Regions from separate parts of the Clostridium saccharoperbutylacetonicum N1-4(HMT) genome, predicted to be linked through region 2. Evidence: a T-box and tRNA genes for the amino acid it is inferred to sense, from the RefSeq annotation. Region 2 holds a T-box; the other holds one or more tRNA genes.
What was found. The T-box of region 2 lies ahead of thrS (threonine--tRNA ligase). A T-box ahead of a tRNA ligase gene usually reads a tRNA of that ligase, here a tRNA-Thr.
Positions count from the first base shown of each region.

Region 1 (17,097 bases), 340 kb from region 2:
TGCGGTGGGTTTAATAGTAGTGTAGTATCTCAATTAGCACAAGTTATTGGAAAGAATAGAGATACAGCGAAGGTTATTTTAGTTGGAAGCAAGGGTCTTGGTTATTTAAAGAAAATTAAGGTAGAGCCAATAGAAGAATATGTAGATATTGGAGATGTACCAACAGTAAGCGAAGCAAAAGTAATATTTGATAAAGCTCTTGAAATGTACTTAAATGGTGAGGTTTCAGAAGTAAATATCGTATATTCTGAATTCGTATCATCAGTTAAGCAGGAAACAAAATCAGTTAAGATGTTACCTATAGAGAAATCAGAAGGTAATGGTGTAGGATCATTCATTATTGAGCCTAGTGTAGAATTAGTATTAGAAGATACGCTTAATATTTATTTAAAAGGAAAAATTAGAGGCATACTTTTAAGTTCAAAATGTAGTGAACAAAGTACAAGAATGACTGCTATGGATGGAGCTACAAAGAATGCTGATGATTTATTAGATAAGTTAAAGCTTAAATTTAATAGAATTAGACAAGGTGCGATCACACAAGAAATATCTGAAATTGTTGGAGGAGCAGCAGCTCAAAATTAGTAAGGAGGTATCTTAATGCCTGGAAAGATGGGAAAAGTGGTTCAAGTAATTGGACCAGTAATAGATATAAAGTTTGATTCAGATTCCCTTCCGAATTTATACAATGCGATTGTAATTAAGGCGGGAGATAATGAATTAGTAGCAGAAGTTGAACAACACGTTGGAGATGATATAGTCAGAACAATAGCTATGTCAGCTACAGAAGGTTTAAAAAGAGGAATGGATGCTGTTGATACAGGAGCACCTATTTCTGTTCCAGTAGGTCAAGAAGTATTAGGAAGATTATTTAATGTTTTAGGAAAGCCTATAGATAATTGTGGTGATGTTGAAATCAAACAAGAATACCCAATTCATAGGCCAGCACCTAGCTTTAAAGATCAATCAGTTGAGCCTGAAATGTTTGAAACAGGTATCAAGGTAGTAGACTTACTTGCACCATATCAAAGAGGTGGTAAGATCGGTCTATTCGGAGGAGCCGGAGTTGGTAAAACAGTATTAATTCAAGAATTAATAAATAATATAGCTAAACAACATAATGGATTATCAGTATTTACTGGAGTTGGTGAAAGATCAAGAGAAGGTAACGATTTATACTATGAAATGAAAGAATCAGGGGTTATTGACAAAACTGCACTAGTGTTTGGTCAAATGAATGAGCCACCTGGAGCTAGAATGAGAGTTGCGTTAACTGGACTTACTATGGCAGAATACTTCAGAGATAAGGGCCAAGATGTGTTATTATTCATAGATAACATATTCAGATATACGCAAGCAGGTTCTGAGGTTTCAGCGTTACTTGGAAGAACACCTTCAGCCGTTGGATATCAGCCAACACTTGCAACTGAAATGGGTGCACTTCAAGAAAGAATTACATCAACAGTTAATGGATCAATTACATCAGTTCAAGCAGTATATGTTCCTGCCGATGACTTAACTGACCCAGCACCAGCAACAACATTCTCACATCTAGATGCAACAACAGTTTTATCTAGAAGTATAGTAGAGCTTGGTATATATCCAGCTGTAGATCCATTAGAATCTACTTCAAGAATTCTTGATCCAAGAATAGTTGGTGAAGAACACTATAAAGTGGCAGCAGAAGTTAAAAGAGTACTTGAAAAATATAGACAATTACAAGATATCATTGCTATCCTAGGTGTAGATGAATTAGGAGACGAAGATAAGGCGGTAGTTGCTAGAGCAAGAAGAATACAAAGATTCTTATCTCAACCATTTACAGTTGGTGAACAATTTACAGGATTAAAAGGTAAGTATGTAACTGTAAAAGAAACTATTAGAGGATTTAAAGAAATTCTTGAAGGTAAATATGATGAGTTACCTGAATCAGCATTCTTATTTGCAGGTACTATAGATGATGTTATAGAAAAAGCTAAAACTTTAGGATAAGGGGATGAGCAACTATGGCTAATACCTTTTTACTAAAAATAATAACACCAAGCCGTGAGGTTTATAGTGGAGATGTTGAAAAAATTTCTTTAAAAAGTGTAGATGGAGGATTTCAAGTATTTGCAAATCATGGAAATATGATAGCTAGTACAATACCATGTATTGCATTTTTTAAAGATGCTAAAGGTAATGATGAAGAATTATTCATTTCAAAAGCAATAGTACAAATTAATAATAATGAAATGTTAATAAGTAGTGATGCTGCTGAATTTGAAGAAGATATCGATGAAGTAAGAGCTAAGGAAGCAATGGAAAGAGCTGAAAAAAGACTTAAAGATATTGGAACTTACAATAAGCAAAGAGCTGAATCAGCATTACTTAGAGCAAAGGAAAGATTAAAATTAAAAAAATCTATTCATCATAGATAATATTTTAAGCTTACTAAAGTGTAGTAACTTTTATATAGGTGTAAATCTATATAAAAGATTTACACTTTATTTTTTTGCAATTTTTTATTCTAGATATTGACAATGTATCACAAAATTTTGAAAATTAAATACTATATAATATACAAATAATAAAGAATAAAACTTGAAGATATGGCCATAATTAAGAAAGATAAAATAAGGGGGATGTGACATGAATATAAAAATAAGTGCAGTAATTCTTATATTATTATCTTTTTTTAATTTAGGCGCTATTTCAAAAGGTATTAAAGTTGATGAAACTTCATTTAATTCTATTGAACAAAATCTTAGAAATATAAGTAAATTTAATGAAAATGGTGTAAAGCTTCAATATAAAACTAAAAATGATATAAATAGTGAGAATCTTAGGATAAAAGAATATTTAACTCAGAATATAAGCGGAAATTATAAAGAAATCCAAAAGGATCAGTTTGAAGTTGATAATAATGATTATAATATTAATGCAAAATCTTGGTATGAGAATCAATATACCTATGTTGAAATCACAATAATAAATAGAAATTCAAAGTTATCAACAGTGGATTTGAAAAATATGCTTAGAAAATTAGAAAATAAGAATTTAGAAAGTATGCAGTATTTTATTTATTATGAATGCAAAGGAATTACAGGAAATAAGGATTCGTTAGATAAATTTATAGATCAAAACAATATTCAGCATGTACAGTTATTAGAAATTAGCAATGGTTATACTGGGACAGGATATTTGAAAGATGGAAATAAGGTTAACTTTGCATTAACTCGATATAATACTGGTTCACATATAATAATTGGTACACCAATAATATTTACAACATACTAAAGCATATTGAAAAATTTATTTAATTGACTATAAATTTTGTTTTATAATGCATAATTAAAGTTTGATTTATTTTTCGAATGCTTAACAATTTATTATGGAGGATAATATGGAGAAAATAGTGGTTAAGGGTGTAAAACAGCTTAAAGGTGAAGTTGATATAAGTTCAGCAAAAAACTCGATTTTACCAATAATAGCAGCAACTATATTATGTCCAGAACCAATAATTATAGAAAATGCACCAAGATTAGAAGATGTAGAAGTTATATGTAGATTATTAAGTGAACTAAATTGTGATGTTGATATTTCCGATATTAGTAATAAATTAATAATAGATACAAAAAACATGGTAGAGATGGATGCAAATGAAGAATTAATGAGAAAAATGAGAGCGTCATTTTTAATTATGGGTCCTATGCTTGCTAGGTTTGGTTATTGCAAATTATCTTTACCAGGTGGTTGTAATATAGGCAGTAGGCCAATAGATTTACATCTTAAAGGATTTAAACTTCTTGGAGCTGAGGTTAAAACAGATCACGGATTTGTAGAAGTAAAAGCAAAAAAAATGGTGGGAAGTAGAATATATTTAGATTTTCCTTCAGTTGGTGCAACAGAAAATATTATTATGGCATCAATTTTTATTGATGGAGTAACTATAATAGAAAATGCAGCTGAAGAACCTGAGATATGGGATTTAGCTCAATTTTTAAACAAGATGGGTGCAAAAATAGAAGGGGCAGGATTTGGAAAAATAACAATTACAGGAGTAAGGAGTTTAAAAGGAACTGTGTATACTCCAATATATGATAGGATAGAAGCTGGGACATTTATGATAGCAGCAGCCATTACAAATAGTAAAATAAAGATAAATGGGATAAATGAAGAACATTTAAGACCTATAATAGAAAAATTAAAAGAATGTGGAGTAAATTTTAGTGATTATAAAAATAATTCTATAATAGTAGATGGAACAGGTACTAAAAACCCTGTTGATATAAAAACACTTCCATATCCAGGCTTTCCTACAGATATGCAGGCTCAGATGATGAGTTTATTATCTGTAGTTAAAGGTGTTAGTGTCATTACAGAAACGGTTTTTGAAAATAGATTTATGCATGTTGCTGAATTATTAAGAATGGGCGCTAATATAAAAATTGATGGAAGAACTGCCATAATTGAAGGAATAGAAAAATTAACTGGATGTGAAGTTAAAGCAACAGATTTAAGAGCTGGAGCAGCAATGATCTTAAGTGGATTATCAGCAGAAGGACAAACTGAAATAAGTGATATTTATCATATTGACAGAGGATATGTTAATATTGAAGAAAAATTTAGAAGATTAGGTGCAGAAATATATAGAGTGACTGTCTAGGGCATGTTGTATCTCATGATGTGATTGTAAAACATTATGAGATATTTTTTGTTATAAAAGGGGGGTAGTTGTTTATATGTGAAGAAAAGTTGAGTTACATAATTATCATAAATAATAATTCTAAAACATATAATAACGTAGGTTTAGGGAGGGGAATTAATGAGAATAATCAATATAAAAAACAGGAATATACAAATAAGCAATAACATATATACAATTGCTATTATGACCTTGGCGATTTTATTGACATTAATAGTATTACCAATAATATTTTTAGGATTAGGGAAGAGTAGCATTAATGCATTTAATACTGGAAATGGAGATGTAGATGTAGTTAAAGGGGGAGGAATAACATTTCCTACAAATGGGAAAGTGAAGTTATATCGTAAGGAAGAAAACAAAGTGGAAGAATTAGATTTAGAAGAATACATTATTGGAGTGGTAGCAAGTGAAGTTCCTGCAAATTTTAGTGAGGAAGCGCTAAAAGCCCAAGCTGTTGCAGCAAGAACATTTTATATGAGTAAGCGGGTGAATCCGTGTAAAGATGCAAAAAGTCATGAAGCGGAAGTTTGTGATACAAATAACTGTCAAGTATATATGAGTAAGGAAGAGAGGCTAAGTAAATGGAGTAGTAAGGATGGAGAAGATAATTGGAGTAAAATAAAAAAAGCAGTTTATGATACAAAAGGGCAGATTCTCACCTATGATGGAAGTGTGCTAGAATATCCTCAATTTTTTGCAACAAGTTCTGGAAAAACTGAAGATGCAAAAGATGTATTTTCAATTGATGTACCATATTTGAAGTCTGAGGAAAGTAAAGGGGAAGAAAATGCACCTAAATTTAAAACTAATACAGAAATTCCTATAAGTGAATTTATAAATAAAATCAATGCAAAATATCCAGAGGCAAATGTTAAAGCAGATAATTTGCCTTCACAAATCAAGATAGACAGCCATACAGACGGTGGAAGTGTAAAAATAATAAGAATAGGAAAAGAATCTATTAAGGGAACTCAATTTAGAGAGCTGTTTAATTTAAATTCAAGTAATTTTACTTTAGAATTTAATAAGGATTCAATAAAAATAAATTGCACGGGCTATGGACATGGTGTTGGAATGAGTCAATGGGGTGCAAATGCTATGGCTAAGAATGGCGATACATATGATAATATTCTTAAGCATTATTATAATGGAGTTAAGATTGCAGAAATTATATATACTTAGTTGAAAAATACTTGTTTTTTAATAGTTTATGACTATGTAAGACAAGTATTTTTTGTGTTTATTTTTTTGTTTGTAATTTTTAAAAGTGGGCATACTTTAAAATGACTTATGTAAAGAAGATTGAATAGAAAATAGTTTAAAACAAAAAATGTGGAATAAAAAAATAAAATTATGTATTAATTTTCAAAAAAAGGGAACTATATCAATAGGAGGTGTTCACTTTGAACAAAAATTTAAAAGAAAAATTTAAAAATTTATTTAGGAAGGAGGGATTTTATATCGCTTTATTCCTCTGCCTTTGCGTAATAGTGACTGTGGGTACAGTTTCGTATAAAATGCTTAATAATAAGCAGGAAGTAAATAAAACAGACGCAGATGATAGAGGCAAAGAGTTAACATTAAATACTAATGATAAACCAGCAAATCAAATTCAAAATGCTGAGAGAGCTCAAAATGATGAGAAAGTAAATAGTGATACTGTTAATAAAACAAAAACTGAAAAATCAGCTACAGTAACTACAACTAATAAAGTGAATTTTTCAAATCCATTAAATGGTATTGAAAGTAGAAAATATACTTATCCTTCACCAGTAAAAATGGAAGAAGGAATTTTTAGAACTATTAGAGGGGTAAATTTAGAAGCTAAAATAGGGACCGAAGTTAAAGCAGCAGCAGATGGAGTAGTAGAACTTGCTGAGAACTCAGGTGTTGAAGAAGGCGTAGTCATAGAAATTAAACATGCAAATGGATTAAGAACAAGATATGGAAATCTTGATGCAGATGTATCAGTAAAAAAAGGTGATAAGGTTAAAGCCAATCAAGTTATTGCAAAGGTAGGAGAAACAGCTAAGGTATTTAGTAAAGATGCCTTTGGTGAATTTTTAAATTTGCAAGTGATTGATGCCAATGGAGAGCAAGTTAATCCAGAAAAATATTTTAACTTAAAAACTAAATAACAATATAAGAAGATTATATTAGTCATTCATCCTGTTAAATGGTGAATGGCTAATAGAAAGAAAAATTGTAATTTATAAATTATTAAATCAAGGAAGTGGTATTTTGAAAGATTATATTGAAGAAAGGGTTCTAGATGTTGCAAAATATATTATAGATTCAAAAGCTACAATAAGAAAAACTGCAAAGGTTTTTGGTGTTAGTAAAAGCACAATTCACAAAGATATGACAGAAAGGCTTTTGAAAATAAATCCTGAAATTGCTCAAGAAACTCACTCGATATTAGAATTGAACAAGTCAGAAAGGCACATTAGAGGTGGAAAAGCTACCCAAATGAAATATAAAATTATTGAATCTTAGTGAAAATAAGTCTATAATATAATATTAGTAGAATTATGTAATCATAGGTATTAATATGTATTATAGGAGTGAAAAAAATAATGGGTTTTTGGAGAACAGGGATAGACTTAGCTATTGATTTAGGAACAGCAACAGTATTGGTCTATGTGAAGGGAAAAGGAGTTATACTAAAGGAACCATCAGTTGTAGCCATAAACAAAAATAATAATAAATTGTTGGCTATAGGTGAAGAAGCAAGAAAAATGATAGGAAGAACTCCAGGAAATATCGTTGCAGTTAGACCACTGAGAGAAGGAGTTATTTCTGACTATGATATAACTCAAAAAATGTTGAAAGAATTTATTAAAAAAGCATGTGGAAAGAGAAATGTTAGAGCACCAAAGGTTATTGTATGTGTACCATCTCAAGCTACAGAAGTAGAAAAGAGGGCTGTTATTGATGCCGCTATGAATTCAGGTGCTAAAACGGTTCGTTTAATAGAAGAACCGCTTGCAGCTGCTATTGGGGCTGGTTTAGATATAACAAAGCCAAGTGGATGTATGGTAGTTGATATTGGAGGAGGGACTTCTGATATTGCTGTCATTTCTTTAGGTGGAGTTGTAGAAAGAGATTCAATAAAAGTTGGTGGAGACAAATTTGATGATGCTATAATTAAATATGTTAGAAATGAATACAAGCTAATGATTGGAGAAAAAACGGCTGAAGATTTAAAAATAAATATTGGATCAGCATTTAAAAATTCTAGAAGTTTAACTTGTATGATGAAGGGAAGAAATCTTGTTACAGGATTACCAGATGAAGTGGAAATTACTACAGAAGAAGTAAGAAATGCTATAAAGGAACCTGTAGAAGCAATTGTTGACACAGTAAAAAGAGTATTAGAAAGAACACCACCTGAGTTAGCTTCAGATATAATTGAAAGAGGAATAGTAATGACAGGTGGAGGAGCATTAATACATGGTTTGGATAAGCTTATAGAGTTTAAAACAGGAGTAACTGCAATTGTTGCTGAAAATACTGTTGAATGTGTTGTTAATGGAACCGGTGAAGTACTTAATTATCTAGACAAGTTAGATAATGAAGTGAATGCTCAACAAATTGTTCTTGTAGAATAATGAAGGAATAAATAACAGTCCAAAATTTATTTTAGACTGTTATTTATTTTTTAATCTTAAAGCATTGGAAATTGTTCGTGATTTAAAGCATAGGCTTCTATAAATAACCTAGATATTATCTTGGCCATATTCATAATAAAGGATAGTCTTATACTGCGTGAAAAGAAGAATTCAGAATTATCACTTGAGTCAACGATTCCAATAACAGATGCTATACCAACGTCAGGAAGCTCTTTCCCTACTCCTTTTCCAGGATGTATGGCATAATCTCTTATTCGAATTTGCCCAATATCATCTTCATCTCCTAAACAAGCATCAATTCCAATTATGGAGGCATTTGGATGTTTTACACGTATCTCGTCTAAACGTTCATCTATATTTAAAGCGTGAATTGGAGCTGATAAAGTACCGTAAACAGGGAGAGGAAAAAAGTTTTCGGTTAAAATAGATCCAACTAAAGGACCTAAACAATCTCCAATGCATTTGTCAGTACCTATACAAACTATTACAGTATTTTCTGAAAGAAAATTTTTGATTTTTAGAGTTAAATTATGATGAAACTCAAAAGTATAATTAATGTCTGGCTTTAGCATAAAGGATATATCCCCCTTTCACAATATATATATATGTGAACTAAGAAGAAGATAGTATAAAAAAATAAATTATGGGAATAAATACTATAAAAGGAGATTTGTATGAAAAGAATTTTTGTGTATTTTATTCTAATTTTAACAATAATAATTAATATATATTTATTATTGTATTGGAATCCTGGGAAATTAAATAATGATAAGGGAGATTACAGCAAGGAAGTATTATCTTTTACAAAAAGTCCATATAAAGTTGATAAAAGTACAATGTTGGAGAAACTATCATCAGATGATAAGAAGGATATAGAAAAGATCATAAAAAAGTTGTCTGCATTTGATGTTGAAACAATAAGAGAATATTTTAATGATGCAAATGAACAGGAAGGAATAGTAAATATATTTAAACTTTTAAAAAAGAGATTATTGATAGAAGATTATAAAAAGATAGAAGAGATAAGTTCTAAGTATATAGATATTGATAATATAAATAAAATAATTAAAAAGAAAAAATAATTTAGATTAGTATATTAAAATGAAGTATATTGCAGAAATATGGAGTAAGTTGGGCTTAATTTCTGCAAATGCATGATTATAAGAGTTGAAATAAATACAATTTGCAGATATACTAGTCATTGTTGATTGATTGTCAAGCAACTGCTGTGAAAACAGAATAAGGAGGAATTCCCGAGTGGCCAAAGGGGGCAGACTGTAAATCTGTTACGTTTCGTTTCGATGGTTCGAATCCATCTTCCTCCACCAATAAATGGGCGCATAGCTCAGCTGGGAGAGCACCTGCCTTACAAGCAGGGGGTCACAGGTTCGAGCCCTGTTGTGCCCACCATTTAAAAGATAATAGCTGTTAAATCAATTGTTATTTTAAACCACAAATTGTTAGCTTTTAATTGAAAAGCTTAACTGTTAACTATAGAGTCAACTGTGAACTGTAATTATTAACTGTAAACTGAATATGCTGGCATGGCTCAACGGTAGAGCAGCTGACTTGTAATCAGCAGGTTGTAGGTTCGATTCCTATTGCCAGCTCCAATAATATAATTATAGTAAAATTGAGTTGTATTATTAAAATTAAATATGGAGGAATTCCCGAGTGGCCAAAGGGGGCAGACTGTAAATCTGTTACGTTTCGTTTCGATGGTTCGAATCCATCTTCCTCCACCAATAAATGGGCGCATAGCTCAGCTGGGAGAGCACCTGCCTTACAAGCAGGGGGTCACAGGTTCGAGCCCTGTTGTGCCCACCATTTAAAAGATAATAGCTGTTAAATCAATTGTTATTTTAAACCACAAATTGTTAGCTTTTAATTGAAAAGCTTAACTGTTAACCATAGACTCAACTGTGAACTGTAATTGTTAACTGAATACGCTGGCATGGCTCAACGGTAGAGCAGCTGACTTGTAATCAGCAGGTTGTAGGTTCGATTCCTATTGCCAGCTCCAATAATATAATTATAGTAAAATTGAGTTGTATTATTAAAATTAAATATGGAGGAATTCCCGAGTGGCCAAAGGGGGCAGACTGTAAATCTGTTACGTTACGTTTCGATGGTTCGAATCCATCTTCCTCCACCAAAAGAATAAACTACTATGTTTATTCTTTTTTTATATAAAATTTCTCTATTCTCTATATATAGAATTTATCTACGAATATTGACTAATAATTTCTTTTATGGTAGTATAATATATGAAAATTAAATAGAAACTCTTATCAAGAGAGGTGGAGGGAAAGGGCCCGATGAAACCCGGCAACCTGTATTATATAAGGTGCCAATTCCTGTAGGATGATTTCTACAAGATAAGAATAAGTGATTGTTGAAATCATGCTCTTCTTATCGAAGAGCTTTTTTTTATATTTAAGTTTGTGCACACTTAAATACTAGTCTAATATTAAAAAATAAAATTAAGGAGAGAGTTAAATGAGAAGATTATTTACTTCAGAATCAGTTACAGAAGGACATCCAGATAAAATGTGTGATCAAATATCAGACGCTATCTTGGATTCTATATTAGAAAAAGATCCAAATGCTAGAGTTGCTTGTGAAACATGTACAACTACTGGTATGGTTATGGTAATGGGAGAAATAACAACAAATTGTTATGTTGATATCCCAAAAGTTGTTAGAGAAACAGTAAGAGGAATAGGGTATGATAGAGCCAAATTTGGTTTTGACTGTGATACTTGTTCAGTACTTACATCAATAGATGAACAATCAGCTGATATTGCAATGGGTGTAGACGAAGCTTTTGAATCTAAGAAAGGTGAAAAGGATGAAGTTGAAGCTGTTGGAGCTGGAGACCAAGGAATGATGTTTGGTTTTGCAACTAATGAAACAGAAGACTATATGCCTCTTCCAATATATATGGCTCATAAGCTATCAAGAAGACTTACAGAAGTAAGAAAAGATAAAACATTAGAATATTTAAGACCAGATGGTAAGACCCAAGTTACAGTTGAATATGAAGATAATCAACCAAAGAGAATTGATACTATTGTTATATCAACTCAACATGATGAAAAGATTTCTTTAGAACAAATTCAAGAAGATCTTAAGAAATATGTTATTGATGCAGTTGTTCCAGCTGAATTATTAGATTCTGAGACTAGATATTTCATTAATCCAACAGGAAGATTTGTTGTTGGTGGACCACAAGGTGATTCTGGATTGACTGGAAGAAAAATAATAGTAGACACATATGGTGGATATGGAAGACATGGTGGTGGTGCTTTCTCAGGAAAAGATCCAACAAAGGTAGATAGATCAGCTGCTTATGCTGCAAGATGGGTAGCAAAAAATTTAGTAGCAGCAGGTGTTGCTGACAAATTAGAAATTCAAGTGGCATATGCTATTGGTGTTGCTAAACCAGTTTCAATAGAAGTAGAAACTTTTGGAACAGGAAAAGTAAGCGAAGAAAAAATTGTTGAAATAGTAGAAAAAGTATTTGATTTAAGACCAGGAGCTATAATCAGAGATCTTGACTTAAGAAGACCTATTTATAAGCAAACAGCTGCTTATGGTCACTTTGGAAGAAATGATCTTAACTTACCTTGGGAACAATTAAACAAAGTAGATGAAATAAAGAAATATCTTTAATAAATATAGTAAGAAGGCTATCTCTGAGTGCTAGAGGTAGCCTTTTTTACTTTTTGATATGGTTGACTAAAAATTAATCATGAATAATTAATTATTCACTTAAAGTAGGAAAGTATATTATTGATTGAAATATTGATATTTATGGTATAATTAAGAAATGCAAATAAGGTTTTAAACTAAGTTATTGTCTGTTATTAGTGTTTTGAATAATACAAATTAAAGATTTGGAGAGATTTTATGGAAGTTCTAAAAGGTTTTGTTGAAAGTATAGTTTTTAAAAGTGAAGATACTGGATATGTGGTGTGTAAAATTAGAAGTGATAATAATCTAATTAGCGCAGTAGGAACAGTTCCTTTTTTAAAAGAAGGCCAAAATGTGAAGTTAACAGGATATTATACTGTACATAAACAGTTTGGAAATCAATTTAATATTCAAGATTACGAAGAACTTCTTCCAACCTCTTTAGATGGGATAGAAAAATATTTAAGTGCAGGAGTAATTCATGGAATTGGTCCTGTTACAGCTAAGAAAATAATAGAGAAGTTTGGGGAAGAAACCTTAGGAATAATGGAAAATCACATTGAAAGACTTATGGAAATTGAGGGGATTGGAGAAAAAAAGTTTCAAATTATATATGAATCGTATATTGAGCAGCAGGGGTTAAAGGATATTATATTATATTTTCATAAGCATGGAGTAACTAATAATCAATGTATTAAGATTTATAAGAAATTCGGACCAAATGCAAAGCAAATAGTATCAAATAATCCTTATATATTATGTGATGAGATTTCAGGTATTGGATTTAGAACTGCAGATAGAATTGCAAGGAGCATAGGAATTCAAAATGATTCTGAGTTTAGAATTCAAAGTGGAATTAAGTATGTAATGAATCAATTTTGTGCTGCCGGAAACACATTTATGCCTATTAAAGATATAATAGAACAGTGTGAGGAGAATCTAGTAATAGCTAAGGAATTAATTGAGAAAAGTATATATGATATGGCAGCAGAGCAAAAGATAGTCGTTGAAAATATTAATGGAATGGAAGCTGGTTTTTTACTTCAATATTACTATTGTGAGCTTGGAGTAACAAGCAAAATAATAACGTTAGGTTTGCAACAAATACAAACTATAAATTCAGATATTGATTTTGAAATAGATGTTTTTGAAAAAGAACAAAAAATACAATTTGCCCCATCTCAAAGAGAAGCAATTATTGGAGCTTTTAATAACGGGATAGAAATAATAACAGGTGGTCCTGGAACTGGAAAAACTACCATTATAAAAGCTATTATTCACATTTATGAGAATAATGGCATGAAGGTAATACTTGGAGCTCCAACTGGAAGAGCAGCTAAAAGAATGACTGAATCAACTGGAAGAGAAGCAAAAACCATTCATAGACTTTTGGAAATGGGTATTTCGGAGGAAGATGAATCAGTTTTTGAAAGAGGAGAATCCTCGCCATTAGATTGTGATGTTATTATAATTGATGAAGCATCTATGATTGATATAATTTTAATGCAAAATTTGCTCAAGGCAATTAAATTAGGAACAAGACTAATAGTTGTTGGAGATGTTGATCAGTTACCATCAGTTGGACCAGGAAACGTATTAAAAGATCTTATAGAAAGTGAATATATAAAAGTTGTAAGGCTAAAAGAAATATTTAGGCAAGGCTCAGAAAGCTTGATTATAGTAAATGCACATAGAATTAATGAAGGAAAGATGCCTTTGTTAAATCAAAAGGATAAGGACTTTTTTTTCATTAGTGAGGAACATCAAGATAGAATTGTAGGCTTGATAATAGATTTAATAAGCAGACGACTTCCTAAATTTAATACATCATGGGATATATTAAAAGATATGCAGGTATTGACGCCCATGAGGAAGGGAACATTAGGAGTAGCTAATTTAAACGCCAGACTCCAAGAAATATTTAATCCACCATCGAAGGATAAAAAAGAAAAAACTTCTCGAGATATAGTTTTTAGAGAAGGAGATAAAGTAATGCAGACTAAAAACAATTATACATTAAAATGGATTAACATAAATAGTTATGGTGAAAATGAAGGCGTTGGAGTTTATAATGGTGATTTGGGATTTATTAAGAGTATTGATGAAGAGAGAAAAGCTTTAACAATTATTTTTGATGATGAAAGAAAAGTAATTTATGATTTTAATTTTCTAGATGAACTAGATTTAGCATATGCTACTACAATTCATAAAAGTCAAGGTAGTGAATTTAAGGTGGTTGTTATCCCTGCCTTTATGGGATCACCGTTTTTAATGAATCGTAATTTACTTTACACAGGAATAACAAGAGCCAAACAATTGGTAGTTGTAGTTGGGTTTCAAAAGGCATTAATGTATATGATTAATAATACAAATAGTATAGAAAGATATTCAGCTTTAAAATATAGAATAAGAGATATAATAGCTAAAGATGAATTTGAAGAGTAATTGAAAGGAGATTGTAATGCATGAGTAACGAATGTAAAGTAACAGATCAAGATTTAAAATATGCATTTGATAAAATAGACTATTGGTATAAAAAAAATATCAAATTTTTAACCATAGTTACAGTTCCCTTTAATACTTCATGTGTTTTTTCAAACATAATAAGTAAACTTTCAGAGGATAATGGAAAAGTGCTATATGTGTGGGGGAAAAGTGGAGAAAATAAAGAGCTGCTCAGTGCAATCAAAGAATTCAATTCAAGTGTAACTCATTCCTATATTGAAAAAGGAAAAACAAATTCTAATCTTACTTTTGTAAATTATAATAATTTATTTAAAGTTACCGAACTTTTTGATTTAATTATTTTTGATGATATAACTTACTTTTCTAACTTAAATAGTGGAAATGTTAGAGAGATATTAGATGTTTGTGCAGAAATAGGGGAAAGGGTTTTATTGTATAGCATAGAAAAATTAGCTTTAGTTGGGGAAAAATTTGAACTTGCAGCTTATAATTATAAGAAACCATTTGTTGAGCCGAGAATATTGACAACTAGAATTGATTTAAATACAGATATTCCTTTCACTCTGTATGATTATCTCAGATGGTTTAAAGAAAATAATCATAAAGTGGTTATTTATACACCAACTAATGAAAAATTGAATTTAGTTTACGATTATTTTTGTAATAAGTTGAAGCTTTCTGATGTAAAAATAATGAAAGCATCTAAAGAAGATGAAATAAAATTATGTGAGAAGGTATTAAAATATAAGGATAAGGCAATATTTGTAATAACAAATAAAATAGAGGAGTTACTTGAATATTGTTATATGGATGATGCTGTAATTTTATTCTCTGATAATGAGAGATATACTTATAAAAAGATATTATATATATGTGGACAAATAAGGAATATGAATTTAACATTACCAGAAGTTCTTTTAGTATCAAATGATATATCAGAAGATATGGAAAAAGCAAAAAATATGGCAAGAAATTTCAATAAAAAGGTATGGGAAAAACGTTTAATAGAATTGTAAAAAAACTCTTTGATGGATTGATTGAAATAATATATCCGAGAGAAAATTATTGCATTATTTGCAAGGAGGATGATTGCTTTGGAATATGTGATTCATGCAAGAGAAGTATAAAGACAATAGGCAAGGAATATCAAGATAAAATAATAAGCTATGGATATTATGGAGGAGTCTTAAAAGATTTAATACTAAGATTTAAGTACAAAAAAAATTTTACAGCAGGGGATATTTTATCAGAATTTCTAGAAGAATATATGATTAATAATATTGATTATAAAGGATATATATTAACATATATACCTTTATCAAAAAAATCCCAAAGAAACAGGGGCTTTAATCAGTGTGAATATATAGCCAAAAAAATAGCGAAAGACTTATCTATTGAAGTTTTTGAAATTCTAGTTAAACAAAGGGAAACAAAAGAGCAAAAGACTTTAAAAAAAGATGAAAGATATGAAAATATAAAAGATGCTTTTAAATTGAAGAATACAGTAACTATAAATAATGGAAAATTTATAGTTATTGACGATGTAACAACTACAGGTGCAACACTTTATGAAGCATATAAATTATTAAAAAAAAGCAAAGCAAAAGATATAAAACTCTTGACCTTAGCTAAAAGTCATATATAATAGTAATGTAAAGCTAGGTTTGTGGTTGAAAGTCGAAGCTAGTCGCAGGCAAAACGATCCACGTAATTTAGATAAAATGTCTAAGGAGCATGGTGCGGTATAGAAGTAAGTCCTGCCAGTTTATAAACTGAGAGGGTTAGTAGTGAGGAATTAAATTTTATTAGCAAAAGCTCCAGCAGGCGGGTGTGGGGTCAAAAACCAGGTCAACTAGCTTTACCTTACATACAAATTAATTGATTCTATATTTGTAAATTAACTTATTTGAAGTAAGTTGATTTTTTTTGGATAGAATTTTCAGAATTGACTGATAATTCTCTTGTTAAGTTCGATAAAAAGTGATAAAATATTAATAACTTAAACATATTAAGTTATTAACTTTTTCAAATGAGAGGGGCTGGAATTTATGAAAGTCACAGTTATAGCAAAAAATATGGAACTTACAGATGCGCTAAAGGAAATAGTGCAAAAAAAGATAAGCAAATTGGAAAAGTATTTTGATTCTAATGTAGATGCTAAGGCTACATTAAGTGTACAAAAAAGTAGACATAAAATAGAAGTGACTATTCCATTTAATGGGGTAATATTGAGAGGCGAAGAATCAACATCAGATATGTACAAGTCTTTAGACTTGGTAGAAGATAAATTAGAAAGACAAATCAGAAAACAAAAAACTAGGTTATCGAGAAAACATGGTGGGTCATTAAGATTTGGAGAATTAGGAAGTGTTGAGGATAATACTGCAGAAGAAGAACATGGTAAATTAGTTAAAGTAAAAAAATTTGGTATTAAACCAATGAATTCAGAAGAAGCAATCCTTCAAATGGATTTAATAGGACATAATTTTTTTGTATATGAAGATGCCGATAGTGGCAAAGTTAATGTGATTTATAAGAGAAAAGATGGAGATTATGGTTTGTTAGAACCAGAATTAGGATAAAATAAAAAGCAGCTGTCTAAGTATGCTACTA
Region 1 covers NC_020291.1:690,721-707,817, forward strand. The annotation lists gene atpG (ATP synthase F1 subunit gamma) at 1-585, shown strand, start outside; gene atpD (F0F1 ATP synthase subunit beta) at 601-1,992, shown strand; gene atpC (ATP synthase F1 subunit epsilon) at 2,007-2,420, shown strand; gene CSPA_RS03070 (hypothetical protein) at 2,632-3,279, shown strand; gene murA (UDP-N-acetylglucosamine 1-carboxyvinyltransferase) at 3,386-4,648, shown strand; gene spoIID (stage II sporulation protein D) at 4,808-5,872, shown strand; gene CSPA_RS03085 (M23 family metallopeptidase) at 6,094-6,828, shown strand; gene spoIIID (sporulation transcriptional regulator SpoIIID) at 6,932-7,186, shown strand; gene mreB (rod shape-determining protein MreB) at 7,267-8,301, shown strand; gene yyaC (spore protease YyaC) at 8,358-8,894, opposite strand; gene CSPA_RS03105 (hypothetical protein) at 8,997-9,404, shown strand; tRNA gene CSPA_RS03110 (tRNA-Tyr) at 9,566-9,650, shown strand; tRNA gene CSPA_RS03115 (tRNA-Val) at 9,657-9,732, shown strand; tRNA gene CSPA_RS03120 (tRNA-Thr) at 9,861-9,935, shown strand; tRNA gene CSPA_RS03125 (tRNA-Tyr) at 9,983-10,067, shown strand; tRNA gene CSPA_RS03130 (tRNA-Val) at 10,074-10,149, shown strand; tRNA gene CSPA_RS03135 (tRNA-Thr) at 10,271-10,345, shown strand; tRNA gene CSPA_RS03140 (tRNA-Tyr) at 10,393-10,477, shown strand; SAM riboswitch class I at 10,608-10,707, shown strand; gene metK (methionine adenosyltransferase) at 10,822-11,997, shown strand; gene recD2 (SF1B family DNA helicase RecD2) at 12,235-14,463, shown strand; gene CSPA_RS03155 (hypothetical protein) at 14,484-15,500, shown strand; gene CSPA_RS03160 (ComF family protein) at 15,473-16,129, shown strand; gene hpf (ribosome hibernation-promoting factor, HPF/YfiA family) at 16,533-17,066, shown strand.
Region 1: it has a tRNA-Thr gene. The T-box ahead of thrS (threonine--tRNA ligase) is inferred to sense a tRNA for this amino acid. The anticodon was not compared.

Region 2 (17,097 bases):
ACTAAGGATAGTTTACATAATTGCTACTAGTATAAATTTGATATCTAGCACATTAAATAAGTCTAAAGAACTATTAACAAAATCAACTAAAGACAAGTTTTTAGAATTAGTGAATAGAAGATTAGAGGAACTAAAAAATATAAGTGATGCAGAAATTAGACTTGTATTATATTATAAATTAATAAAATTGGCCAGCATTCCTTCAAGAAATGTGTTTAATAGAAGACAATTTGTACAAGCCTTAGATACGATAGTAGAAAAGGGATATGAATTTTTAATAAATGAGGCTGATTTTAAAGGGAAAATAAATAAGATAGATGGAATAAGCTTATATTATATTGAAAAAGTATTAGAAGCTTTAAAAAGTAAAAGTAACTTACAAGTTGATGAAGAACTAGTTAATAGAATCTATGAGAATATTGTGGAATTGAAAAGTAGAGATGAAAATATTGATAAAAGGCAGATACATTATGAAAAATATAATTTGGATAATATTACTGAAGCTTTACTTAAAGATGCCATAAGAGCACATCCTTTTGAACTATTATCAATAATGATAAATTTAGGAAGCTCATATGAATATTCAGAGTTTCAAGAAATATTATTATATGTAGAAGGTTTAGTAGAAAAAAAACTTGAAGTTAATGCCAATGAATATTTTATGAGCTTGATGTTTTTAGCTAGTAGAGTTAGTGGTACAAATGATGCTTTACAGGAAAATTTATTACCTATATTATTAATGGAAATAATCAATGTTGATTTAATAGCTACTAATAAAGCTACGAATTTAGAGAATTATAAGGAAATGATAAATATATGGAAACAGAAGCAGCATCGATACAATGACATTTCTATGGAAAAAGAAGATAAAGAAAATGAAATTAAATTGTTAATTAAAGAAAAACAAGAATTAGAAATTAATCAGGTTCAATTAATGAAAAATTATGATATGTCGGTGGAAAAATATAATAATTATAAGGAAGAATTTAAGAATATAATTATGAACTCTGAAAAGAGAATATTATTACCATCTTTCATGATTTATGATGAACTTCGTAGTAAAAAAGAAGCGGCTGAAAAGCATATTAATGAATCAAAAGATAAATTCGGTACCTTTAAGAGCATGATTTCTCCTGGGATATGGAAAGAAAAAGCTAGCAAATTTTTAAATGAAACTAATATGGTAGATGCTGAAAAGGCACTTATTGAAGAAGCAAAACAAAAACCGTATTTTATGAAAGAATACTCAGTTTTTCAAGACTTAGAGAATCAGATTAATCATGCAAAGGAATTGGTAAACAAGAATCAGGAGAATATTCAAAATAAAAATTTATTGGTGGAGAATATTACTAAAAAAATAAATGAGTTAGATAAGCAGCTTAACACAATTAAAGAACTTTATCTTGATATTGAAGCTATCTATTATTAAGTAAATATAAAGGACTAAATCGAGTTACATTTTTCAGTTGATAGTAACTCGGTTTAGTCCTTTTAGTTTATTTTGATTATTTCATAAAGATAGATTATTACTAGCTTTATCTTTCTTTATTTGCTATTTCAGCAACAATTCTTTCGATGAATGCATCTAGCTTCATAGCACCTTCATCATCATTCTTTCTGCTTCTTACAGAAACTTCATTATTTGCGGCTTCTTTTTCACCTACAACTATGATGTAAGGTGTTCTTTCAAGTCTTGCTTCTCTGATCTTGTATCCAATTTTTTCAGCTCTGTAATCTGATTCAACTCTAACGCCTCTGTTCTTTAATGCTTTTGCAACTGATTCTGCATAATCATTATATTTATCAGAGATTGGTAATACTTTTGCTTGAACTGGAGAAAGCCAAGTAGGGAATGCCCCTGCATATTCTTCTATAAGCATTGCTAAAGTTCTTTCATAGCATCCAATTGAAGATCTATGGATTATATATGGACGTTTCTTGTCTCCATTTTTATCTATATAGCTCATATCAAATCTTTCAGCTAATGCAAAGTCAATTTGAACTGTGAATAAAGTATCTTCTTTACCATGAACATTTTTAAATTGTAAATCAAGCTTTGGACCATAGAAAGCAGCTTCATCATCAGCTTCAGTATAATTAACTCCTAAGTGATCTAAAATTGTCTTCATTATACCTTGAATTCTATCCCAGGCTTCAGGATCATTGATATATTTTTCAGTATTGTTTGGATCCCATTTAGAGAATCTATAAGTTATTTTATCTGCAATTCCAAGTGTAGTCATTAAATGTTGAATTAATTCAAGAACACCTTTAAATTCTTCTTCTAATTGTTCAGGTGTAACAATTAAATGTCCATCAGCTAAAGTGAATTGTCTAACTCTTATAAGACCATGCATTTCTCCTGAAGCTTCGTTTCTAAATAAAGTAGAAGTTTCACCATATCTTATTGGAAGATCTCTATAACTGTGTTGTTCAGCATTGTATATAGTATATTGGAATGGACAAGTCATTGGTCTTAATGCAAATACTTCATCGTCCTTTTCTTCATCTCCTAATACAAACATACCATCTTTATAATGATCCCAGTGACCAGAAACTTTATATAAATCACTCTTAGCCATAAGTGGAGTTTTAGTTATAACATAGCCTCTTTTTTCTTCTTCATCTTCAACCCATCTTTGAAGTAGTTGAATTATTTTAGCTCCTTTTGGCATTAATAGAGGAAGTCCTTGACCAACATTTTCATCAGTTGTGAATAATTTTAATTCTCTACCAAGTTTATTATGGTCTCTCTTTTTAGCTTCTTCTACAGCTTCTAAGTAAGCATCTAAATCTGATTTCTTTAAGAAAGCAGTACCATAAATTCTTGTAAGCATTTTATTCTTTTCATTACCCTTCCAGTAAGCACCAGCACTTCTAATAAGCTTGATTGCTTTAACTGACTTTAATGATAATAAATGTGGACCAGCACATAAATCAGTAAAATCACCCATCATATAGAAAGATATTACTTCATCTTCAGGAAGGTCATTTATTAGTTCCACTTTATAAGGCTCATCCTTCATTAATTCTAATGCTTCATTTCTTGGAAGTTCAAATCTTGTAATTTCAGGATTTTCCTTAATAATTTTTTGCATTTCTGCTTCAAGCTTTTCTAGGTCTGCAGCAGAAAAAGCAGTTTCTCTATCAAAATCATAATAGAAACCATTAGCAATTGAAGGTCCTATAGCTAATTTTGTTTCAGGGAATAATCTTTTTACTGCATAAGCTAATACATGAGATATACTGTGTCTTACAGCATCTTTACCTTCTTGATCATCAAATGTACATATGCCTAAAGAAACATCCTCATTAATTTCAGTTCTAAGATCAGCTACTTTTCCGTTAATAACACCACAGCAAGCATTTCTAGCTAAGCCTTCACTAATTGCTTTAGCAATTTCATAAATTGATAATCCAGCTTCAAATTCTTTTATTGAACCATCTTTTAAAGTTACTTTTATCATTTTTACTCCTCCTTAATTCAGTTAACAGTTATGAGTTAACAGTTTATGCCCTTTAGGGTATTCTGTGGGCAATTTACAGTTTTGGAAGAAATCACTGCGTGATTTCTTTGAATTATATAATTATATATTTAAATATAAAAAAACTCCGTCTCTAAAATATAGAGACGAAGTGATATCCGTGGTTCCACTCTAATTACCTAAAGAAAGATTAATTAAAATAGCTTATATGTAAAAGCATAAAAACTATTCCAAATAACCTAATAAAATAGGTCACTTAAAATTATCGTAACGTGATAATAACGGACTTTATTAGAGTCACTCAGAGGTGGTTTTCAGTCTAAATTTATCTAAGAATACTCACACCAGCATATTCTCTCTCTGAAAAATAAGATTTTAGCTTACTGTCCTCATCAACGTATTTACTTTATTAATAGTTATTATTATAATCATTGTATTTTTCTATGTCAACAAGTTAATAAAAAAATTATATTAAACATAATTGAGAAATAAAGATATATTTAAAGTAAAATGGAAAACTATATCGAATTGAATTAAATAATTTTAAGGGGAAATTAGTAAAGTTAACGTGTGTTTAACATTTAATTAACGAGAGTTAATTTGGATTTAATGAGGAATTTATACAAGTACACTACAATTAGGCTGTGCAGAAAGATATAAGAATTAGGCATATTTTTCATATATTTATTTTAGGAGGCAGCAATGAATAAAAAAATAAAAAGTATAAAAGTTAAGATCATTATGTTTTTGGTACCAATGTTATTGATTGCATTTACAGCATTAGCAGTTCTAGGCTATAAGTTTGCAAGTAATTCATTAAAGGAAAGTAATTTGAATGTGATGTCAGAGATGACCAAGATAGCTGCATCGAGAGCTGATGATCAAATTCAAAGTGAAATTAAGAATCTAGAGGTCTTAGCAAGTAATCCTATAATTATTAATGAAAATATACAATTAGAAGAGAAAGTTAAAGTTCTTCAAGCTTCTTTAAAAGCTGTTAACCAACTAGATATGAGTATAAGTAATCAAAATGGAGAAGCAATTGATATATCAGGGAATAAAAAGAATGTAAAGACAACTCAAAGTTTTATCAAATCAATAAAAGGAGAAGCTGCAATAACAAATCCATTTGTAGATCCTAATACGAAAAAGAAAGTAATATCATATTCAGTGCCAATTAAAAATTCAGCAGGTAACATAATTGGGATTATTACTTCAATGAAGGATTGCATGGATTTTTCCAAGATAAATAGTGAAATAAGTTTTTTAAAGACAGGAAGTTCAATAATTGTAGATAACAATGGAAATTATATAGTAGCAGCAGATGAAAGCCTAGTAAGTGAAAATAAAAATATTACAAACATAACATCAGATAAAGCATCTTTAGATGATTTAAACAACATAGGAAAGAGCATGACTATAGGAGATCAATCTGGAATAGGAAAATATATGTATGATGGTAAAGCTATGTATATGACCTATAGTCCTATTGGAAAAACAGGACTTTCAATAGGAATAACGGTAGAAGAAAAAGATTTATTAAGTGCATTAAATAGTTTGGCTTTTATCGATGCAATAGTAACTGTAGTTATGATATTATTAATAGCTATATTAATAATTGTATTTACAATAAAGGTGATAAATAGATTAAATGGAGCTAAAACTTATGTTGATAGTATTGCTAATGGAGATTTCTATTCTCAAATAGATAAAAAATACATTAGTGTTAATGATGAAATAAGTTCTATATGCATAAGTGTAGGACAAGCAAAGGAATCAGTTGGTAATATGATAAAGTCAGTAAAGGAAAATGCTAGTGTTGTAAGGACTGGATCATTGTCCTTAAATGAGATATCAGAACAATTAGCGGTTCTTACAGAAGAAATATCAGCATCCATAGGAGAAGTTGCAATAAGTACAAATAAGGAAAGCTGTGATTTCAAAGAGATATCTAACAAGTTATCAATTTTTGGAGATGAAATAAACCTAGTTAAAGATAATGTTAATTTAATAAGTGAAGATGTTTTTATAATAAATAATAAATCTTTAGAAGGTTCAAGAGATATTGAACAACTAAATGATGGAATTGTAAGTGTTAATGATAGTTTTGGAAGATTTTCAACTAGTATTGAATATATACAAGGGGACATGAAAAATGTTCATGAAATTACTAATATTATAAATGGAATCTCAGAACAAATAAATCTTCTATCCTTTAATGCAGCTATTGAAGCAGCGAGTGCAGGAGAAGCTGGAAGAGGCTTTAATGTTGTAGCCTTGGAAGTAAAGAAACTTTCAGATAAAAGTAAAGAATCAGCACAAAATATTAGTAAAATAATAAACAGACTTATGAAAATAATACAAAAACTTGTTGAAGAATCTAATAATATGGATGGTGAATTGCAGAAACAAAAAGATGCAGTTTACAATGCATCAAGTTCGTTTGCTGAGATAGCTGTACTAGTTAGTGAAATTGCACCTAAGGTTACAAATATTAATGATTTATTTAATGATATTAGCAATAACAAAGATTTAATCGTTGATACTGTCAGTGAGTTATCAGAAGAAATAATAAATACATCTAATTCTTTAGTTCAAGTTACAGATTCATCCGTGGAACTAGCAATATTTGCTGAAAAGGTTAGTAATAGTTCTAATTTACTATTGAATAAGGCTGATGATCTGATAGAAAAAGTAAAATTATTTAAAATTGAAAAAAATGAAGTTAATGCTGAAATAACTGTAGATAAGAAAGATGAAAAAATAGGTATTGAAAGCATAAGTTCTTTAGAAAAAGTTAATAATGATGAAGTTAATAAAGAAGATTCAGCTTCCATATTAGATAACAAACTAAAAAAAGAAGAAGTTATTAATAATACTCTTAGTTATTATGAAAACTTAGATTTGCCCTTGATAGAAAATTTAGAAGACTTAGATATATATCAATTGGAGCAGTTTGAAGAAGATTTACAGCTAAAGGATTTTGGATGGGGGGGCACTAAAGTAACAGAGATAAAAGATTATATTAAACAAAAAGAATCAGTAGGTTTTGATGATGACGATGATGAATTTAATATATCCTAATTGAAAGTACAAGGCTATTTGCTTATAAAATGAGCAGATAGCCTTATTAGATATAATAAATTTAAATAAAGTCTAATAATTATCTTCAATCAGTTTATCTAAAGTTAGATTAACAATCATTTCTTCAGTATAAAATTTTTCACCCATTATTATAAAAATTACTTCTGATTTCTTAAAGCCTTCTTTATAAAGCTTTAAGTTTCTAGTTATTCGTTTTAGAGTATTTTTTGGAATATTTAATTCTAAAGCTAATTCTTTAAAAGAATAATAATCTTTTTTTAGTATAAAATATAGTTTATTTTGAAGATCTAATTTATATCTAAGATCAACCTCTTTGGATTGATGGGGGCCATATTTTCCTCTATGATGAGACGGACATAAATATTTGTAGTTTAATTCTATATCAAAGCCACCTTCACTTCTGTGAACAATATGATGTATATCAGCTTCGGCATTACATATTTCACATAAAGACAATTTTTAATCCTCCTTAGATTCTGCTTTATATATTTATAAATACATAAAGGGTAAAAAATATTTTAAATTATATTAATCAATATAAGTATATTCAGTTACTAACAGTTATTATTATAAATTAATCAATAGGAAATAGCAATTTTAATCAATATGATAAAAATTTATAAAATATCAATAAAATGGAAGAAAAAATGATATTATAATATTAGGAAATTCAAATTCATATTGTGCCAAGTGAACCCTAAAAAGGGTTTATAAGTTATATTAATATATTTTATTAAATCTTTAGTAGGAAGGTGAATAAATTGAAAGAGAATTATAATTCGTTTAATTATTGGGAAAACGTTTTAAGAGAAAACAAAAATAGAAGAGCGCATGTATTAATGCAAAAGCTGCCGACAGAGAAGAGTGTTTACTTTCACACAATATTATTTGGAAAGAAAAATGGAATACACAACATGTGGGGGTATGTTCCAAATATAAAAGGTCTAGTAGGCTATCTTCAATATCCATTTTTGCAAGAAGCTTTTTACAGATGGGTACACGGGAAAGATAGAATTATTTCACAAATTCCACACATGACAATTGATAAGATTTCTAAGGAAGGTGAAAAAGCAAAAAAGATAACAAGGGAAACAGCGATAAACATGCGTAGAGACTATGATTTCCTTAATAGCTTATGGGCTCTTCCACATGATAGAATCAAAATGGAATTAGAAAAATTTATAATTGATTTTAATAGAAGATGGATAGGTAATAATCAACGTTTTATATATATAAAGGTTTTTAATACTCCAGAAGAAGTAGGTGAATTTGTAATATCCTCATCTTTGATAACGTCTACAGAAAAAGAATTTGAAAATAAAATAGGAATGACTATAGAGGAATGGAGAGAGGTTTGTAAATTTGCAATAAGTAATTCTGACAAAGGTGAGTTATTTAAAGAGGTTTTGCGAAAAAAATTAAGTGAGGTATATTAGAATAATAGTCGAGCAATAGGTTATGAAATAAATATGAAAGGAAAGTTTACTTAATTCTTAGTAAACTTTCCCTAAAAACTTAGTTTTTATTTGATATTTTCAACAGAAGCTATACTTTGAGCTGAAATTCCAAGCATTTCACCAGTAAAGCCAAGACCTTCTTCAGTAGTAGCTTTAATATTAATTTTATCAAGATCTATATTAAGAGCTTCAGATATATTTTCTCTCATATTCTGAATATGTGGTAACATTTTTGGTTTTTGTGCAATTATAGTAGCATCTATATTATTCACTGCATATCCTGCTTCAAAAATTAGTTTTCCTGTTTCCTTAAGTAATAAAAGGCTAGATATGCCGCTGAATTTACTATCTGTATCAGGAAAGTGCTTACCAATATCTCCAAGGGCACAAGCACCTAACAAAGAATCCATTATTGCATGAAGAAGAACATCAGCATCAGAATGACCAAGTAATCCTTTTTCATATGGGATTTCAACTCCACCTAAAATTAACTTTCTATTTTCAACTAATCTATGAACATCATATCCTAAGCCTACTCGCATATAATAACACCTCATTCAAATAATTATTATATATATTGCAAAATTATATTTGCAATATATATACTTTATTTATTTTAACATAATATGCTATGCGATTATATAAAAAATAATTATATAGAAGTTAGTTGAATACGTATTACTTTGAAATACGACTAATTTTATAAGAATTAACTATTTGTGAGTTAGGAATTTTAACATTAAACCTAATAGTAATGAGTTTGATTACTTTATTTAAAAGGAAATGTATAAAAGAAATTCTGTGCTTTCTTTTAAAATCAACATAAATTATTTTAGCTCTCATAAATAATCTCCAAAATATTAATTTTAAGTATATAATATTTTATTAATGAAGGGCTTTATATGCTATAATAACATAGTATGAAATAGATATATAAAGGGTTAATATTTTAAAGAGGTGTTAATTATATGGATGGATTAGGCTTTAAGAAAGATAGATATGTATTTGCTTCGGCTCCATCAATGATGGTACTAGGAGATGGAAATGAAAGCAATAAAAGCAAGCAAATATCTTTATTTTTAAATGAATTAAATACATATAATGTTTTACTTAAAGATTTAGTTAATTTTCCACTGAGAGAAAATGATAGAAATGTATCTTTAAATGTTGCATATTACATAATAAGTGATGAGGAAATATTACAAAAGGTTATTGAAAAGAAAGACTTGCCTATAGGGAAGTTAAGTAAGTTAACAAGGCTTAAACCTGAATATTTAGAAAAACTTAGAGATTATATTTTAGCATACTACATAGTTTTAAATAATCCTTATTATAAGAGTTTGCAAGATTCACTTAGAATAAAATTAAAGGAAGATAACAATGTTATTAATATTTCAAATAAGAATGAGAAAATACATAAAGGGTTAGCAGTAAAATTGGTAGGCAGAGCTGTATATATTTTGACGTCTAAAGGTGAATTCTTTAAAATAAAGACTAGTGATAAAGTTAGTGTTGGAGAAATAGCAGAAGGTAAAGAAAAACGATTTTTTAGAAATTATAGGATTCACATATCTATTCTATTATTTGTACTTATACTTATTGGTAGTGGTATTATTATTCAATATAGGACAACGCAAAGTACAATTGTCATTGAGACAAGCTCCAATATAAAAATACATATTAATAAATTTAACAAAGTGATATATATGTATTCACCAACGGAAAAGGGAAAAGAGCTTATTAACAGCATAGATGTTGAAAATAAAGATGTAGATGAAGCTATATCTAAAACCTTTGAATATGCTGTGAAAAATCAAATGATAGATTTAAGTAAAAAGACTCTTATGACAATAAGTGGTCAACCACTAAAATATGGAACACTTATTAAAACCAATAAAGTTATTTCTGAAAATAAAGTGCCAATAATTATAAATAATTCAGGAAATCAACAAAACTTACCAAAGGATCAAAGTGAAGATGAAACGAAAAAATAGCCTTAAAATTAGGGCTATTTTTTCGTTTTAGTTAACACATCTTTAAAAGTATCCATGTCATATGTGGAACTAATATAAATTCTATCAAGTTTGAAAAAATTGTCATCTTTATCTGCAAGGCCTCTATTTGTGGTAAATCCAAAAGTATATCCTGAATTTTTGGCTGCTTTTATACTATCTTCGTTATAATCTCCGAAAGGATAAGCGATTGAAGTAACTTCTTTACCAGTTATTGCTTCCAAAGTTTTTTTAGATTCCGTTAATTCTTTTAATTGGTCTTCATATGTGAGTTTATTGAGATGTGGGTGATTAATAGTATGGCTTTCGATATCGATTCCATATGTAGACATTTCTTTTATTGCTTCTTTTGATAAATAATAATTGCCATCTAAATTAGAAGTTATGCAAAATATTGTAGCATTCATATTTAATTCTTTTAATATAGGAAAGGCGCTATAATAATTATCCATATATCCATCATCGAAGGTAATAAGGATACTTTTTTCAGGAATAAGTGAATGATTTAATAAATAATTTTTTAAATCTTTCATAGTAAGGGTTATATAGCCTTTGTCTTTTATATATGTGAGTTCTGCTTTAAGTTTTTCAGGTGTTATTATTACTTCGTTGGTAGCTGGCTCTGTAACAGAATGATAATATAGTACTGGTATGCCTATATTAGCATTAGTTAGTATGACATTATTTAATTTAGCTTTTTTGGAGGTTACTTCATTAATCATTTTATTGAAAAGTTGAGCACTTGAGTTATCCACAGATTTGCTTTCCAAATCATTGTTATGTACTAATTCATTTTTAGATGAACTATTATTAAAATATCTGATAGAGAAACATACTATAGCAAGTAAGATAATGGATATAAAAATTAATGCATATTTTTTACTTAATATTTTTTTGAAAAAATAAATTATGTTCAAATCTTTTAAGTTAGGCATAAATAAACCATTTGACCTCCTATCATTTGAATTGAAAATGTAATTCATCTATAATTATATCCTAAATTACAAGAAAAATTATAGGAATTTTGATTTTTTTAATAAGGTATACAATTAATAGGATTAACAAGAATGCAAAATTAAGAATTGTGGTTATTATCCAATTATATTAAAGGAATAATATTATAAAAAGAGTAGCATAATATATAAATAGTACAACTTATTAACATTGTCCACAGTCGCTTGTGGATAACCTGTTATAAAAGTGTTAATAGACATAATATGACATATGATATTTGTGGATATAAATTAAATTAAGTCATAAAATGTATAAATTCTAGGAGGTGTTTATATGGGCATTTTAACTAATATAGCTGGAATAATTGTAGCAAGTTCAATGTTATATACAGCTTATCCACAGAATTTGTGTATAAGTTGTGTGATTAATGGTCAAAGCGAAATTAAGCTTGTGGAAAAGTCTATAGAGAAAAATTCAGATTATCTAAAAGAAGACATAAAAATACCCCAATTTATAGGTGGAAATGATGAAAAAAGGGTAAATATAATTAATAATACGATTAATGATGATATTTTGCCTAAAATAAATGATGCAGAGAAAACAGCAAAAGAATACTTTGGCAAGATCGGACAAGAAAAACCAACTTTCCCCTATGAAATTTTTTCAAGATATACAGTATCTGAAGATAATAATAAAGTGCTCAGCTTATTTAATGATTATTATGAATATTTGGGAGGGGCTCATGGTATGACCATAAGGAGTTCCTACACAATAGATAAAAGTACAGAAAATTTATTGTTTTTAAAAGATTTATTTGCTCCTGGATATAATTATATGGATACAATCAATAAAGAAATAAAAAGAGAAATAAAGGAAAATCCTCAAAACTATTTTGATTCGGGAAATGTATTTAAAGGTATAAAAGAAAATCAAAATTTCTATATACAAGATGGCGAGCTTGTTATTTATTATCAATTGTATGAATTAGCTCCATATGTATTTGGATTTCCAGAATTTAAAATTCCTTTGAAGGTATTTGATAGCAATTATATTTATACATAAATGAAGTTAAATTGTTATGAAAAATTAATAACGAAAACATATTCAGAGTAAAAAGCTAAATAAAAAAGATGCCAGCAAATTAATATGGCATCTTTTTATGAGTTATAAGATTTTATAGTAAGTTTTAATTTTTATCATGAGCATTAGTATTTTGGTTTCCTCTGAAGCCATAGCCATCTGAAATTATTCTTCCAATTCCAGTTACTTTACCAGTTATGCAGCCCCTACAATGAGCTGGAGTGTCTCCAGTACATATTTTCCCAGGATAAAGAGCATAAAGCTTTCTATATTCGCCTTCAGTTACATTTGGCATTACAACATTTGCACCACTTTGAAGAGCAACTATTCTTCCATTAGGAGCTAAAGATTCCATTGCTGTTGTTGCAGGAATGTTTATATCAGGAAGTAATAATCTAGTTAAAGCCATAACTTTTAGTGCTAGAGTAAGGTTTCCACCCTCTGCGTCTTTTAAAGGAGTATCTTCATTTGGAATGAAGGGTCCTATACCTATCATATCTGCATTAATTTCCTTAAAGAATAATATATCTTTAGCAATAGATTCAAGAGTTTGATTTGGAAGACCAACTAGAATACCACTTCCAACTTCATAGCCTAAATCACGTAGATTATTAAGGCAATTTAATCTTTCTTCAAAACTCATTTCAGGATCCATAGCTTCATATAGTTTTTTATCGGTGGTTTCAATACGGATTAAGTATCTATCAGCGCCAGCAGCTTTAAAAGCTTTATATTCATCATAAGTCTTTTCACCTAGGCTTAAAGTTAAAGCAACACCTAATTTCTTAATTTCTTGTACTATTTTAGTCATTCTTTCAATTGTAAAGAAATCATCCTCTCCGCCTTGGAGTACAAGGGTTCTATAGCCATAAGTAACTGCTTTTTTGGCAAAATCTAAAATTTCTTCTTCAGTCAATCTATATCTTTCAATATTTTTATTATCTCTTCTCAAGCCACAATATAAACAATTTCTTTTACATATATTTGTGAATTCAATTAATCCTCTTAGATGAACAAAATCACCTAAATACTTTTGGCGAACATCATCAGCGGCTTTAAATAATTCTTGGTTTATATCATCATTTTGCAATAATTGTAATATTTCACTTTCATTTAAATTATGTGTAGTCTTAGCTTTTTCAATAAGTTTAATCATATATCCTCCTAAGTTAAATTTGAATATAACATGTGATTATTATTAGTATACTATAGAATTTATTAATGGAACAATAGAAATAATAGAAAATTATAATATATATTATCGATAAAAATATGTTGTTTTTCGATAAAAATATATTGAAATGCAAAATAAATCATACTATAATAAACAAGAGGTGAGAAATTATGAAATTAAAAGCAGATTTTTTAAGTAAAATTTTATACGTAATTATTAGTTTGGGACTTATTGTTTTAACAGCAGTTATAATTGGTTTACCTTGGGTAATGCCGATTATATTTAATGAAAGCACTTTCTATTCTATAGTAAATCATACTTCAATACTTGTACTACTGTATTTAACTGGTATACCAACCTGGATAATTTTATGGATGACAAAAAAATTGGCTGAGAATATTATAAAACGTGAACCATTTTCGGATAGTAGTATTTTTAGTTTGAAATTTATTAGTATTTGTTCAATTTTCGTTTTTATTTGTTATCTATATACATGTGTATTTTTAAGTGCAACCCTTGGAACAATTACTATTGCTGTAGGGGCTTTTATGGTTTCACTTATTTCAACGATTATTTATAAGCTAGTAGAAGTAGCAGTTGAAATACAAAGAGAAAATGAATTAACTATATAGAAAAAGTAGTAAGTTGTATCTTACAATAAAATTTCATAGCAAAAGGAGCAACAATAACTGATTTACGCATATTAGAAGAGGTGATATAAATGGCTATAATAGTTAATTTAGATGTTATGCTGGCAAAAAGAAAAATGAGCATGAATGAACTTTCAGAAAAAGTTGGAATTACACTTGCAAATTTATCTATATTAAAAAATAACAAGGGAAAGGCAATTAGATTTTCAACCTTAGATGCGATTTGTGAAGTGCTAGAGTGTCAGCCAGGAGATTTATTAGAATATATAAAGGAAGATTAGAAAAATTGAATTAGAAAGATTTACACATATAAAAAGAGCAGCTATGCTGCAACAACGGAACTTAAATAAAAAGAGCAGCTATGCTGCAACAACGGAACTTAAATAAAAAGAGCAGCTATGCTGCAACAACGGAACTTAAATAAAAAGAGCAGCTATGCTGCAATACGGATCATTTATGCAACAACAGAACTTAAATATAACAATCAAATTAAGAGAATAAGGAGTAAATTATATGATTGGACAAGATGGAAAAGCTATGATAGCAGCAACTATTGGTACTATCTTATTTATGGAACTTTTGATTTTTGGTGGATGGGGAATAGCTGTACCTATAGCTGTAATTAGTTATTATATTTTGATTTTTTGGCAAAGTAAAATGTTAAAAATTAAGCAAGATATTAAAAACAATATATTACTAATACCAATAGTTATGACAGCGTTATGCTTCATGTTTTTTGATAATGCTTTGCTTAAGTTTTTTAATATACTATTTTTGTATGGACTAATTGTATTACATACAAGTCAACAATTCGGAATTAATTCGTATAATCCATTATCCTTTAGATGGTTTCTAGAAATAATTCCAGTAGGCTTATTTATGCCAATAAAGAATATTAGTAAACCTATTAATATAATTAATGAAACAATAAAAGCAAGGTCTAAAGAGTCTAATAAGATTTTTTTAAAGATTGCAATAGGGCTTGTAATTGGTTTTCCTATAGTGTTTATTGCGACATTACTTTTAATGAATACTGATGCAGCATTTAATGGTGTAATAGAGCTGATATCCAATAAATTTAATTTTGATTTGACATGGATATTACAGAGATTAATTTGCTTTGTACTTATATTTTTCCCATTGAACGGTTTTTTCTATACAATTAGAAATAAAAGGGAAAGTGTAAATGAACAGAAAGAAAGAAGTAAAAATATAAAATTTGATTTTATTATTGTTGTTACAATTGCTAGCTTCCTTTGCGTTGTTTATATGATCTATTGTTTATCTCAATTAACTTATTTTATATCTGCATTTCAAGGAATACTACCTTCAGATTATACTTTTGCAGCATATGCAAGAAAAGGTTTTTTTGAATGCATTCCATTAGGTGGTATAAATTTAATTTTAATTATAGTGCTAACAATGTTTACTAATACTGAAGAAAATAAGAAAAGAAGCTTTACGATTAATGGATTTGCCTTTTATCTTATTGCATTTACTTTATTTTTAGTAATTTCAGCATTTTCGAAAATGTGGCTTTACATTAATGCTTATGGGATCACAATTATGCGTGTTTATGTATCTTGGTTTTTAATATTAGGTTGTATAGCTTTAGTATTGATAGGAATTAAGACATTTTATAATCAATTTAAACTTACTAAAAATTTATTTATTATTTTTACAATTATGTTTTTGGGCTTAAATTATGCAAATATTGATTATAGAATTGGAGAATATGATGCACAGTTATATGAAACAGGACAAGTGAACACTATAGGTGCATTTGATGATTTGAGTGTTTCGGCGCTTGAACCTCTAATTAGAATATCTATTATAGATAAGAATAGTAAAGCGATAATAAATGAATATAAAAATAGGGTATATGAAGAAAGAACGTGGCAGGAATGGAATTATGCAAACTACAAGGGAAGAGAGATAATTGACAAAGTGATGACTAAATAGAAAGTATAGAATATTTATAATATTTCAAGAGAGGTAGTGTAAATGAGGAAAATACTATTATGTTTTTTGATTATTGTAGTTATAATAAGCTTTAGTGGTTGTGGGACTGTACTTTTAGGAGAAAAGTATAAAACAACGAATATTTCTAACTATAGTAAATATTTTGGTCAAAATGGACAGCATAATAATGAGATATTTCCATACAAGGTTCCTAGTTCTGCTAAAATTGAAGAGTTTTGCTATTATTATTATGATCCGTTTGATCCTAATTATGTATCATATTTGGTATACTCATGTAATGATGAAGATTATAAAACAGAAATAGATAGACTAGCAAAGTTAGATTCTTCTAAGAATTATTTGATATATAGTGCAACAGGATTTAATTATCCAGTATGTGCAGCCTATGCTGATAGTTATAAAGGTTACATTTATGCTTTGACAGATAAACAATATAACAAATTGATTTATGTTGAAATTAATTTTTGTAATTATTTTTCTGACATTGATTATGAAAAAATAATTGATAATAAATATCTCCCAATAGATTTTGATGCAAAACCAGGGAATCCAACTCAGCAAGGCTTTAAGGAAAGTAAACTTAGAGAAAAATAGACATTTATGTTATACATTAAAAAATAAAGAATTCTCATTAAAAGAATTCTTTATTTTTATATGCTTAATTATTATTTAAGCAGCATGGGCTTTTGTCTTATCATTATCAATATTATTAGGATTAACTGTTTCATTTTTTGTTTCAATAAAACCCCTAACCACTTTAACTAGTTGTATTATTAAAGTTGGGATAAAAGCTAACAAGTGAATCAATAACATTTCATTAGTAGTCAGTGGAGTTATTTCAAATAGTCCTTGTAAAACAGGAATAAGTAAAACTGCATTAATTAGTATAACGCCTGATATGAAAGCTATCCAACTAAATTTATTACTAAAAACTCCTAGAGCAAAAATAGATTTTTTACCACGACAATTAAATCCGTGGAATAATCTTGCTAAACATAAGGTACTAAAGGCCATGGTCATTGCTATTCCATGATTGCCAGTAGCTAGTCCTATATGATATGAAGTCATAGTGAATATCCCTATAAGCAAACCTTGTAAGCAGATATCAGTAATAAAATCTTTAGTCAATATTGATTCATTGGCATCTCTAGGTTTATCTTTTAAAACATCTCTTTTAGATTTTTCCATACCTATTGC
Region 2 covers NC_020291.1:346,005-363,101, forward strand. The annotation lists gene CSPA_RS01635 (hypothetical protein) at 1-1,429, shown strand, start outside; gene thrS (threonine--tRNA ligase) at 1,536-3,467, opposite strand; T-box leader at 3,625-3,890, opposite strand; gene CSPA_RS01645 (methyl-accepting chemotaxis protein) at 4,188-6,569, shown strand; gene CSPA_RS01650 (HNH endonuclease) at 6,642-7,046, opposite strand; gene CSPA_RS01655 (hypothetical protein) at 7,352-8,026, shown strand; gene ispF (2-C-methyl-D-erythritol 2,4-cyclodiphosphate synthase) at 8,113-8,589, opposite strand; gene CSPA_RS01665 (anti-sigma factor domain-containing protein) at 9,016-10,041, shown strand; gene CSPA_RS01670 (polysaccharide deacetylase family protein) at 10,056-11,042, opposite strand; gene CSPA_RS01675 (DUF3298 and DUF4163 domain-containing protein) at 11,347-12,075, shown strand; gene hydE ([FeFe] hydrogenase H-cluster radical SAM maturase HydE) at 12,200-13,249, opposite strand; gene CSPA_RS01685 (DUF2975 domain-containing protein) at 13,438-13,899, shown strand; gene CSPA_RS01690 (helix-turn-helix domain-containing protein) at 13,989-14,198, shown strand; gene CSPA_RS01695 (DUF4153 domain-containing protein) at 14,431-15,879, shown strand; gene CSPA_RS01700 (hypothetical protein) at 15,922-16,494, shown strand; gene CSPA_RS01705 (cation-translocating P-type ATPase) at 16,570-17,097, opposite strand, start outside.